DNA from 4 places in the Pseudarthrobacter sp. MM222 genome. Region 4 is predicted to be linked to each of the others. Evidence: riboswitches for the same ligand, from Rfam matches in the RefSeq annotation. Region 4 holds a riboswitch; each other region holds the start of a gene.
The links. Region 4 has a riboswitch for S-adenosylmethionine ahead of OM977_RS01365 (ABC transporter substrate-binding protein). Riboswitches for the same ligand answer to the same signal wherever they lie in the genome.

Region 1: another riboswitch for S-adenosylmethionine. It lies ahead of metX (homoserine O-acetyltransferase MetX); the one in region 4 lies ahead of OM977_RS01365 (ABC transporter substrate-binding protein).
Region 2: another riboswitch for S-adenosylmethionine. It lies ahead of acs (acetate--CoA ligase); the one in region 4 lies ahead of OM977_RS01365 (ABC transporter substrate-binding protein).
Region 3: another riboswitch for S-adenosylmethionine. It lies ahead of OM977_RS18415 (DUF1737 domain-containing protein); the one in region 4 lies ahead of OM977_RS01365 (ABC transporter substrate-binding protein).

What each region holds. Positions count from the first base shown of each region.
Region 1 covers NZ_OX352321.1:1,377,205-1,379,398, reverse strand. Annotated here, with positions in the region: gene metX (homoserine O-acetyltransferase MetX) at 35-1,210, opposite strand; SAM riboswitch class IV at 1,221-1,336, opposite strand; gene OM977_RS06195 (bifunctional o-acetylhomoserine/o-acetylserine sulfhydrylase) at 1,452-2,194, opposite strand, start outside.
Region 2 covers NZ_OX352321.1:398,641-400,834, forward strand. Annotated here, with positions in the region: gene acs (acetate--CoA ligase) at 1-930, opposite strand, end outside; SAM riboswitch class I at 1,092-1,201, opposite strand; gene OM977_RS02005 (CoA-binding protein) at 1,369-1,794, shown strand; gene OM977_RS02010 (MmcQ/YjbR family DNA-binding protein) at 1,845-2,194, shown strand, end outside.
Region 3 covers NZ_OX352321.1:4,015,775-4,017,968, forward strand. Annotated here, with positions in the region: gene OM977_RS18410 (ATP-grasp domain-containing protein) at 1-35, opposite strand, end outside; SAM riboswitch class IV at 687-802, shown strand; gene OM977_RS18415 (DUF1737 domain-containing protein) at 894-1,142, shown strand; gene OM977_RS18420 (rhodanese-like domain-containing protein) at 1,139-1,549, shown strand; gene OM977_RS18425 (O-succinylhomoserine sulfhydrylase) at 1,550-2,194, shown strand, end outside.
Region 4 covers NZ_OX352321.1:276,191-278,384, forward strand. Annotated here, with positions in the region: gene OM977_RS01365 (ABC transporter substrate-binding protein) at 1-841, opposite strand, end outside; SAM riboswitch class I at 939-1,027, opposite strand; gene OM977_RS01370 (lytic transglycosylase domain-containing protein) at 1,303-2,055, shown strand.

The sequences.
Region 1 (2,194 bases), 1.1 Mb from region 4:
CGGGTCAAGACGATGCCCGTTTTTAGCGGACGGATCAGCCGAAGAAGTTTTCCCGGAGCTGTCCGCTGAGCTGGCCGATCTCGGTCAGGAAGCCGTCATGACCGATCGGCGCCTGGATCACGTGCACGTCCACGGTTCCGGGCAGGGCGTCCGCGAGGGCGCGGGACTGGGCCGGGAAATAGAGCCGGTCCGAGTCCACGGCTGCCACCAGGAATTCCGCCGTCGACGGCGCCAGGGCCTCCTCGAGCGCCCCGCGGCCGCGGCTGATGTCGTGGCTCATGAGGGCCTCGGTGATGGCGATGTAGCTGTTCGCGTCGAAACGCCGGACGAGTTTGTTGCCCTGGTGGTCCAGGTAGCTTTCCACCTGGTAGCGGCCCCGGCCGGCCAGCGACCCGGCCTGCAGCGGGGCCTCTGATTCCTGGGCATTCCGGCCGAAGCGTCCGTCCAGCTCGGCCGCGGAGCGGTAGGTAATGTGCGCGATGCGCCGCGCCAGGGCAAGGCCGGCCTCGGGTCCCGGGCCGCCGTAGTAGTCCCCGCCGTTGAAGCCGGGATCCTGGCGGATCGCGAGCGTCTGGGCCTGGGCGAAAGCGATCTGTTCGGCGGTGCTGCTGGCCCCGATGGAAATCACGGCGCAGCGCCGGACCCGTTCCGGGAAGGTCACGGCCCACTCCAGGGCTCGGGCGCCGCCGAGAGATCCGCCCAGGACCGCGTACCAGCTCCGGATGCCGAGGGCATCGGCGAGCCGGGCTTCGGCAGCCGTGGTGTCGCGCAGGGTCACCAGCGGGAAGCGGGAGCCCCAGGGCTTTCCGTCCGGAGCGGGCGTGGAGGGCCCAGTGGAGCCGTAGCAGCCGCCCAGGATGTTGATCGAGACCACGAAGTACCGCTCGGTGTCCACGGGGGCGCCGGGGCCGGCGAGCTGTTCCCACCAGCCGGGCTCTTCGCTGGCGCCGCGGGTGACGTGGGTGTCGCCGGTAAGCGCATGCTCGATCAGCACCGCATTGGAGCGGTCCGCGTTGAGCGTCCCCCAGGTTTCATAGGCAAGGGTGACATCGGGCAGCCGGGATCCGGACTCGAGGTCAAGGTCACCGATCGGGACGTATTGCACCGTCCCGTCAGGAACGCCAGGACCTGCCGGCGTTGCTGGGCCGGTGGCTGGCGGGGCGGCGGTGGTGCTTAGGGGTGCACCCTTGCGGGTGACGGCAATCGTCATGTGGGACCTCACTTCGCGCTTGCCCGCCGTCGGCAGACCGGCAGGCCAGGTCTTCACCCGGGGCACCCCGCCGCAAAAGGAGGGTTGCCGGCCAGCAAGCCGGGGCTGTCGCTGGCACTCATGACCTGCCTCGAGTCTACGAAACGGAGCGCCGTTGTGGCGAAGATTGTGACGGCTATGTGACTGCAGGCCGTGGTTTCCGGTGCCCCGGCGCGCGGCCGGGGCACCGGAAACTGGCGGATCAGTCGCCCTTGGCAGCGCGGAAGCCGGCGTCGAGGTCGGCGAGGATGTCGTCGATGTGCTCGAGTCCCACGGAAAGCCGTACCAGGCCCGGATGGACGCCGGCGATGGTCTGCTGTTCCGGCGACAGCTGGCTGTGGGTGGTGGAGGCCGGGTGGATGACCAGCGAGCGCACATCGCCGATGTTCGCCACGTGGGAGTGCAGCTCGAGGGCATCGACGAAGCGCTGGCCGGCCTCCGCTCCCCCGGCGACGATGAACGAGACCACGGCGCCGGTGCCTTTGGGCCCGTACTTGCGGCCGCGCTCATACCAGGGGCTGGACGGCAGCCCCGCGTAGGCGACCGATTCGACGTCGGCCCGGGCTTCGAGCCATTCGGCGACCTTGGTGGCGTTGGCAACGTGGCGTTCCACCCGCAGGCTCAGGGTCTCAATGCCCTGGGCGATGAGGAAGGCGTTGAACGGGGAGACGGCGGAGCCCAGGTCGCGCAGCAGCTGGACGCGCGCTTTGAGGATGTAGGAGAGGTTTGCGCCGAGCGCACCGTCCTTGCCGAGGTCACGTGCGTAGACGATGCCGTTGTAGGTGGGGTCCGGGGTGTTGAATCCCGGGAACCGCTCCGGCTCCGCCCCGAAGTCGAAGTTGCCGGAGTCAACGATGACGCCCGCGATCGCGGCGCCGTGGCCGCCGAGATACTTGGTGGCGGAGTGCACCACGATGTCCGCGCCCCATTCGATCGGGCGGATCA
Region 2 (2,194 bases), 120 kb from region 4:
CGGGTTGCTGAACAGATGCTCGTAGCTCCAGGACGCCTGGGTGAGGTAGCCGCCGGAGGTGTGGACGAGGCCCTTGGGCTTCCCGGTGGTGCCGGAGGTGTACATGATGAACAACGGAGTCTCGGCGTCGAACGCAACGGGTGCGTGGACGTCGGAGGCGGGCCCGACGACGTCGTGCCACCAGACATCGCGGCCTTCGGTCATCGGCACGCTATCAAGCAGTTCCGGTGCGGTGGTGCGGTTGACCACCAGAACGTGTTCCACCGCGTTGTCGCCGGAGACGGCGGCGTCGGCGTTGTCCTTGACGGGCACGGCCGCGCCGCGACGGAACTGGCCGTCGGTGGTGACAAGCAGCTTGGCGCCGGTGTCCTCCACCCGGAACTTGAGCGCCTCGGCGGAGAAGCCGCCGAAGACGAGCGAGTGGATGGCTCCGATGCGGGCCACGGCCAGGGTGATGATCACGGTTTCCGGAATGACGGGCAGGTAGATGACCACCCTGTCACCCTTGGTGATGCCGAGGCCCAGCAGCGCGTTGGCGGCCTTGGACACTTCGCGCTGGAGGTCGGCGTAGGTGAGGGTGCGGCGGTCGCCGGGTTCGCCCTCGAAGTGCAGGGCCACCTTGTCGCCGCGCCCGGCATCGACGTGGCGGTCCACGCAGTTGTAGGCGACGTTGAGTTTCCCACCTTCGAACCAGGTGATGGCCGGGCCAATGCCGGCCTCGACGTCGGCGGGGACGAGGCGGTGCGCGGTGTGCCACGGCTTATCCTGCCCGGGGGACTGGAGGCCGGGCGCGGGCTCCCAGTCCAGGCGCAGCGCGGCTTCCTCCCAGAACGCGATACGTTCCGCCTCAGTGCCGGGGGCGGCGCCCGGGAAAGTGTCGGTCAAGGCGCCCTCCCCGGTCAGAGGGGATCCGGTCGTGTTCAGGCCCATCGTTTTACCGCCCATTTCTCTGCAAGGCCCAGCAGGCCATCAGTTGTTTTACGATCACCGCGAGCAACACGATTGCCGGCAGCAACGGTCGGCGCGGCCGATGTTCCGGGAATCCGTCAGCAGGAAGGCGAGGACTAGGACAGAACAGGAAACATAGGAATACTCCATCGGTCCTGGCAGTAGCACCCTACGGAAAGAGCCATTGGATTTCCGGCTACCAGGGTTGCTGCGGCTTCATCGATCCAGGTCTCTCGGCCGCTCGGGATGGTCACTTTCAACTAAAACGGAGCCGGGCAGTTTTCCCTAATTACGGCCTCCCGCGGCGTAATATTCGGTCACGTCGGCCCGAGGGGCCGCTGGTCGTTCAGATCTTCGGAAATTCGTTCCGCGCGTGTCGTCGCGGGCAACCAATGTCGGGGCGGGCGCTAGGCTGTGCTCATGCCTCATGTCAACGATCCCGCGGTCCTCGAAAGGCTCCTGCGCACCAAGGGGCGGTGGGCCATCGTCGGCCTGACCACCAACCAGTGGCGGGCGGCCTACGACACCTCGCTGTTCATCCGGGACCGGCTGGGCATGGAAATAATCCCGGTGAATCTTCCTGCCGATCCGGTCCACCACGAAACGGGCTACGCCAGCCTGGCCGACATCCCTGCCGAGAAGCACCCCATCGACGTCGTCGACTGTTTCGTGAATTCGCAGCGGGTGGGGGCCGTTGTGGACCAGGCCATCGCCGTCGGCGCCAAAGCCGTCTGGCTGCAGCTGGGGGTCATCGACGAGGCCGCGGCCGCTCGCGCCACGGCAGCCGGGCTTGATGTCATCATGAACGCCTGCCCGGCCCAGGACGCCCGGCGCTTCGGACTTTAGCGGCGGAACCGTCGCTGCCGAAAGTCGGACCGGAGAAATAGACTCTGAGCATGGATGCAGCAGCGCTCCGGGAACTCTGTCTCGGCTTTCCCGGCGCCTTCGAGGATTTTCCCTTCGGACCTGAGACGTCCGTCTTCAAGGTGCGCGCCGCGGTCTCGGGCGGCACCCGCCACGAAGCCAAAATGTTCGCCTTATCCTCTCTGGACGAGGCGAACTTTTCCGTGAGCCTGAAGTGCGAGCCCGCACTGGCCGAGCAGTTGCGCGCCGCCCACCCTGAGATCACCGGAGCCTGGCACCTCAATAAGACCCACTGGAACGGCGTCCGGCTGGACGGGGCGCTGCCGGACTCGATGGTCCGCGACATGGTCGAGGACTCCTACGACCTGGTGGTTGCCACGCT
Region 3 (2,194 bases), 550 kb from region 4:
CCGCCGGCACCGGTGATCAGGACGCGGGGTTTCACGGTTTCTCCATTCAATTCTGAGACGGCATCCGGGGCGTGTCATAACCCTGCGCGACACCCCTCATGAGCGGCGGCTTGCACCCTGAGGCCGCCGGGGTGCGGCAGCCTCGTTACAAGTAAAAGCGAGCGCCCTATCACAAGGCCCGAGTAGCCGATACTCGGAACTGGCTCAGGCGCCCACGTTGGGCGCACTCGCGATACGCGAATTCGGCTCCCGGCTACCCAGAGGGTCCGCTCGAGGCGCGCTTGCACCGCGAAGAATGGGCATGTCCCGCGCTGGTCCCGCTCCGCCGCAGAGCATGCCCCGCGGCCGCGCCTAAGGAAGGACATAGTGGCTATATGTCCTTCCCTCCCGCCCAAGAGAGGGCATGTCCCGCGCTGGTCCCGCTCCACCGCAGAGCATGCCCCGCGGCCGCGCCTAAGGATGGACATAGTGGCTACAGGTCCATCCCTGCCGCCCAAGGGAGGGCATGTCCCGCGCTGGTCCCGCTCGGCCGAAGGGCATGTCCACCGGTCGGCGCGGACACCCCGGACGGACACCGGCTGCATCGCTGCGCGCCGGCGTCCGGGCCGGGTGGAGGCACGCGCCGGTTACGGAACATGACGACGACGGCGGTGCGCCCGGGCGCAGCAGGTGTTACGTTTTTGGAGAGTAATGAGAACCGGCGCCAAGCCCTGACTGGCCGGTCGGCAACCCTCCCTCTTCGCGGCGGGGTGCCTCAGGTGAATACTCGGCATATCGACCATTCGAGCTGCAAGCGTGAAAGAAGGAGCCCCGTCGTGCCCGACGCTTCCGCCCCCGCTGTCCCGGAGACAGCAACTGCCCCCTCCCCGGCCGTTCCCGGCGCCGCGGAAAGACTGGCCTACCGCCTCTTCACCGGACCCGACGACCGCTCCTTCTGTGAGCGCGTTTCCACCGCACTGGCCGAGGGATACGTGCTGCACGGCAGCCCGTCCGCCACATTCAACGGCAGCACCGTCATTGTGGCCCAGGCCGTTGTGCTGCCGGCCGCGATTGCCAGTGCGGACGCCGCCGTCGCCGATGCGGTGGAAGGCCTCGAAATCGACGGTTTCGGCTACGAAGAGACCATCGGGGGCCACGCGTGAGCTACGCCGGAGACCTCAGCCCCCAGGAGGCGTGGGAGAAGCTCGAAGCAGGCGCCATCCTGGTTGACGTCCGCACGGAGTCCGAGTGGGCCCACATCGGCATCCCGGACACCAAAGGCACGGAGAACGATCCGCTGTTCATCCAGTGGAACCTGACCGGAGGCATCCCCAATTCGCACTTCATTGAACAGCTGAAGCAGCAGGCCCCGGAGGCCGACGGGACCGAACTCGTGTTCCTCTGCCGTTCCGGTGTCCGCTCCATCGCCGCCGCGAACGCCGCCACGGAGGCCGGCTTCGTCTCCTACAACGTCCTTGAGGGCTTCGAAGGCGCCCCGGACCAGTACGGCGAACGGAGCGTCAACGGCTGGAAGAACCGCGGCCTGCCCACCAACCTCGGGAAGAACTAAGTGACTTTCAATCCCGACGCCGCCGCCTGGAGCGCTGAAACCCAGGCTGTCCGCGGCGGTCTCGACCGTACCGGCTTCCAGGAAACCACCGAGCCGATCTTCCTCAACTCGGGCTTCGTCTACGAATCCGCAGCCGCCGCCGAGCGGGCCTTCACCGGCGAGGACGAGCGGTTCGTGTACTCCCGGTACGGCAACCCGTCGGTCGCGACCTTCCAGGAACGGCTCCGTCTGCTTGAAGGCACCGAGGCGTGCTTTGCGACGGCGTCCGGCATGTCCGCCGTGTTCACCGCGCTCGGCGCCTTGCTCGGCGCCGGCGACCGTGTGGTCGCTGCGCGCTCTTTGTTCGGTTCCTGCTTTGTAATCCTCAATGAGATCCTGCCGCGCTGGGGCGTGGAGACCGTTTTCGTCGACGGGCCGGATCTGGAACAGTGGCGTTCGGCGTTGTCGGAGCCGACGACGGCGGTCTTCTTCGAGTCGCCGTCGAACCCGATGCAGGAGATCGTGGACATCGCGGCCGTGAGCGAGCTGGCGCACGCCGCGGGCGCGACCGTCGTCGTCGACAACGTCTTTGCCACTCCGCTGCTGCAGCGCTGCGGGGATCTCGGCGCCGACGTGGTGGTGTACTCCGGCACGAAGCACATCGAC
Region 4 (2,194 bases):
GGTCAACCTGGCCGGTCTGCACGGCACCGGCGCGGTGTGCCACCTCCGGCAGGTACTTCACAACGACCCTGTCCAGGTAGGCGGCCCCCTGGTTCGGGGCTCCTTCCGGGGCCCAGGCGTAGTCTGCACGCTTGGCCAGGACGATTTCCTCATCTGCCTTCTCTGATTCGAAGGCGAAGGGACCAGAGCCAGATATCTTCGCGATGGCTGACTGGCCGGCGTTGTCCAGGGCGAGGGTCTTCGGTGAGACGAGTCCGGCCGTGACGGAGGAGGTGGCCCGCAGGAAGTTGGCGTCGGGGGTGGACAGCGTCACTTCCACCTGGTCGCTGCCGATGACCTGGGAGGACTTGTAGGCGGAGAAGTCGACGTTCGGCTGGATCTTGGCACTCTCGATGCCCTTTCCCAACGCGTCAAAGTTCGCCTGGACCGCTGCGGCGTCAAGGGGCGTTCCATCGCTGAACGTCACGCCGGGGCGGATCGTGAAGGTGAACTTGGTCTGATCCTCGCTCGCCGTGAATTTGCTGGCGATCCACGGAACAAGTTCACCCTTCTCGGCGTCGAAATACGTCAGCCGGTCGAGCACGCTGTTCAGGACGTTGGCCTTCTCGTAGAAGCGTGCCGCCTGGGTCTGGAAGTTGTTGATCGGCGTGACTTCCGCGAAGACGAAGGTCCCGCCCTGCACCGGAGTGCTGTCCTGGGCCTGCGCGGCCGACGTTCCGCTGGCGCCGCCGCCGCAGGCGCTCAGGGCCAGGGCGGCTGCACCCATGAGGGCCAGCAGGGTCAACGGGCGGCGTTTGGTCTTCGCTCGCAAATGGGCCTTGCGGTATTCGTTGGTATCCATCGTGGATCCTCTCGGTCGTGACCGAGGGACTCCAAGACCCTGCAAGTGTGCCCGGCTCAACTCTCGCTTTGCTCGGTGGAACTTGGGATCTCGGCAATCGCCATCGGTCCTGGCATTAGCACCGTGCCCGAAGGGTGGTTGCTACGGCGTCATCGAGCCAGGTCTCTCAGCCGATCTGGATGGTGTTAATTCGTTCTGTGGCAGTTTTTCGTTCGCCCCGAACGTTTCAGACCGGGACAACATCCACTTTGTTGCAGAATCTTCGATTTCCCAACAATCGCGACACGTTCTGCAACAATCGAGCACCCAAGCCGCGGCCCGGAAAGTGACCGGCACTTCTGCGCGCGGCCATAATGTACGTTGGCAACCGGTTCAAAAAAGCACAGGAATGAGAGTCACTCAGTGGCAAGCGATCACGACGGCGCCCGGCCCCCGGCGTCCACGGAGTGCCTGGGTAGTCCGTGCTCCGCCTGAAGCGCCTTGCAGTGTTCAGCGTGTTCGTGTTCTGCGTTGTCACCGGATTCTTGTTCTGGGCGCTCCCGCTGTCCGGTGCGCAGGCGCGCGGGGCCCTGCCCCCGCCGCCCCGCGCGGAGGCGAAATTCGAAGTGCTGTCAGCAGGCAGCACCCCCGCCGTGAACGTAACGCGGAGTGCGGACGCCCAGTGGCTCCTCCGCGCGGCGGCGCAGACCGGCATACCCGCCCGCGCGCTGCGGGCCTACGTGGCTGCCGCCGGTGCGGCCAGCGATTCCACTCCGGCCTGCGGCATCGGCTGGAACACGGTGGCGGCCATCGGCTTCATCGAATCCGCCCACGGAACCTACGGCGGCGGACACCTGACGAGCGCAGGGCAGGCGAGCGGGCCGATTATCGGCCCCAGCCTCGACGGCGACGGTTTCGCCGCCATCGCGGACACGGACGACGGCGCCCTCGACGGCGACGCCCACTGGGACCGCGCCGTCGGGCCAATGCAGTTCATTCCCTCCACCTGGCGGTACGCAGGTAGGGACGGGAACCACGACGGCGAAGCCGACCCCTTCAACATCGATGACGCCGCGCTAAGTGCCGCCTCGTACCTGTGCGCCCAAGGCCGTGACCTCACCACAGCAGCGGGCTGGACAGACGCCGTCTACTCCTACAACCAGTCTGATACTTACATCCACGAGGTACGCGACCAGGCCAAGGCATACGCCGCACTGGCGGGCCCCGCCGGGTAACGGGATCCGCGCCGTCGCTAGTTTGCGACGCTCACGGTGCGGCTCCTGGGCCGGGCAATGGCGAGACGCTATCCGAATATCCTGCAGATAGCCCCGGCCGCCCGCCGCGATGAAGGCTCGGTAGTCGGGACCGGCTGTG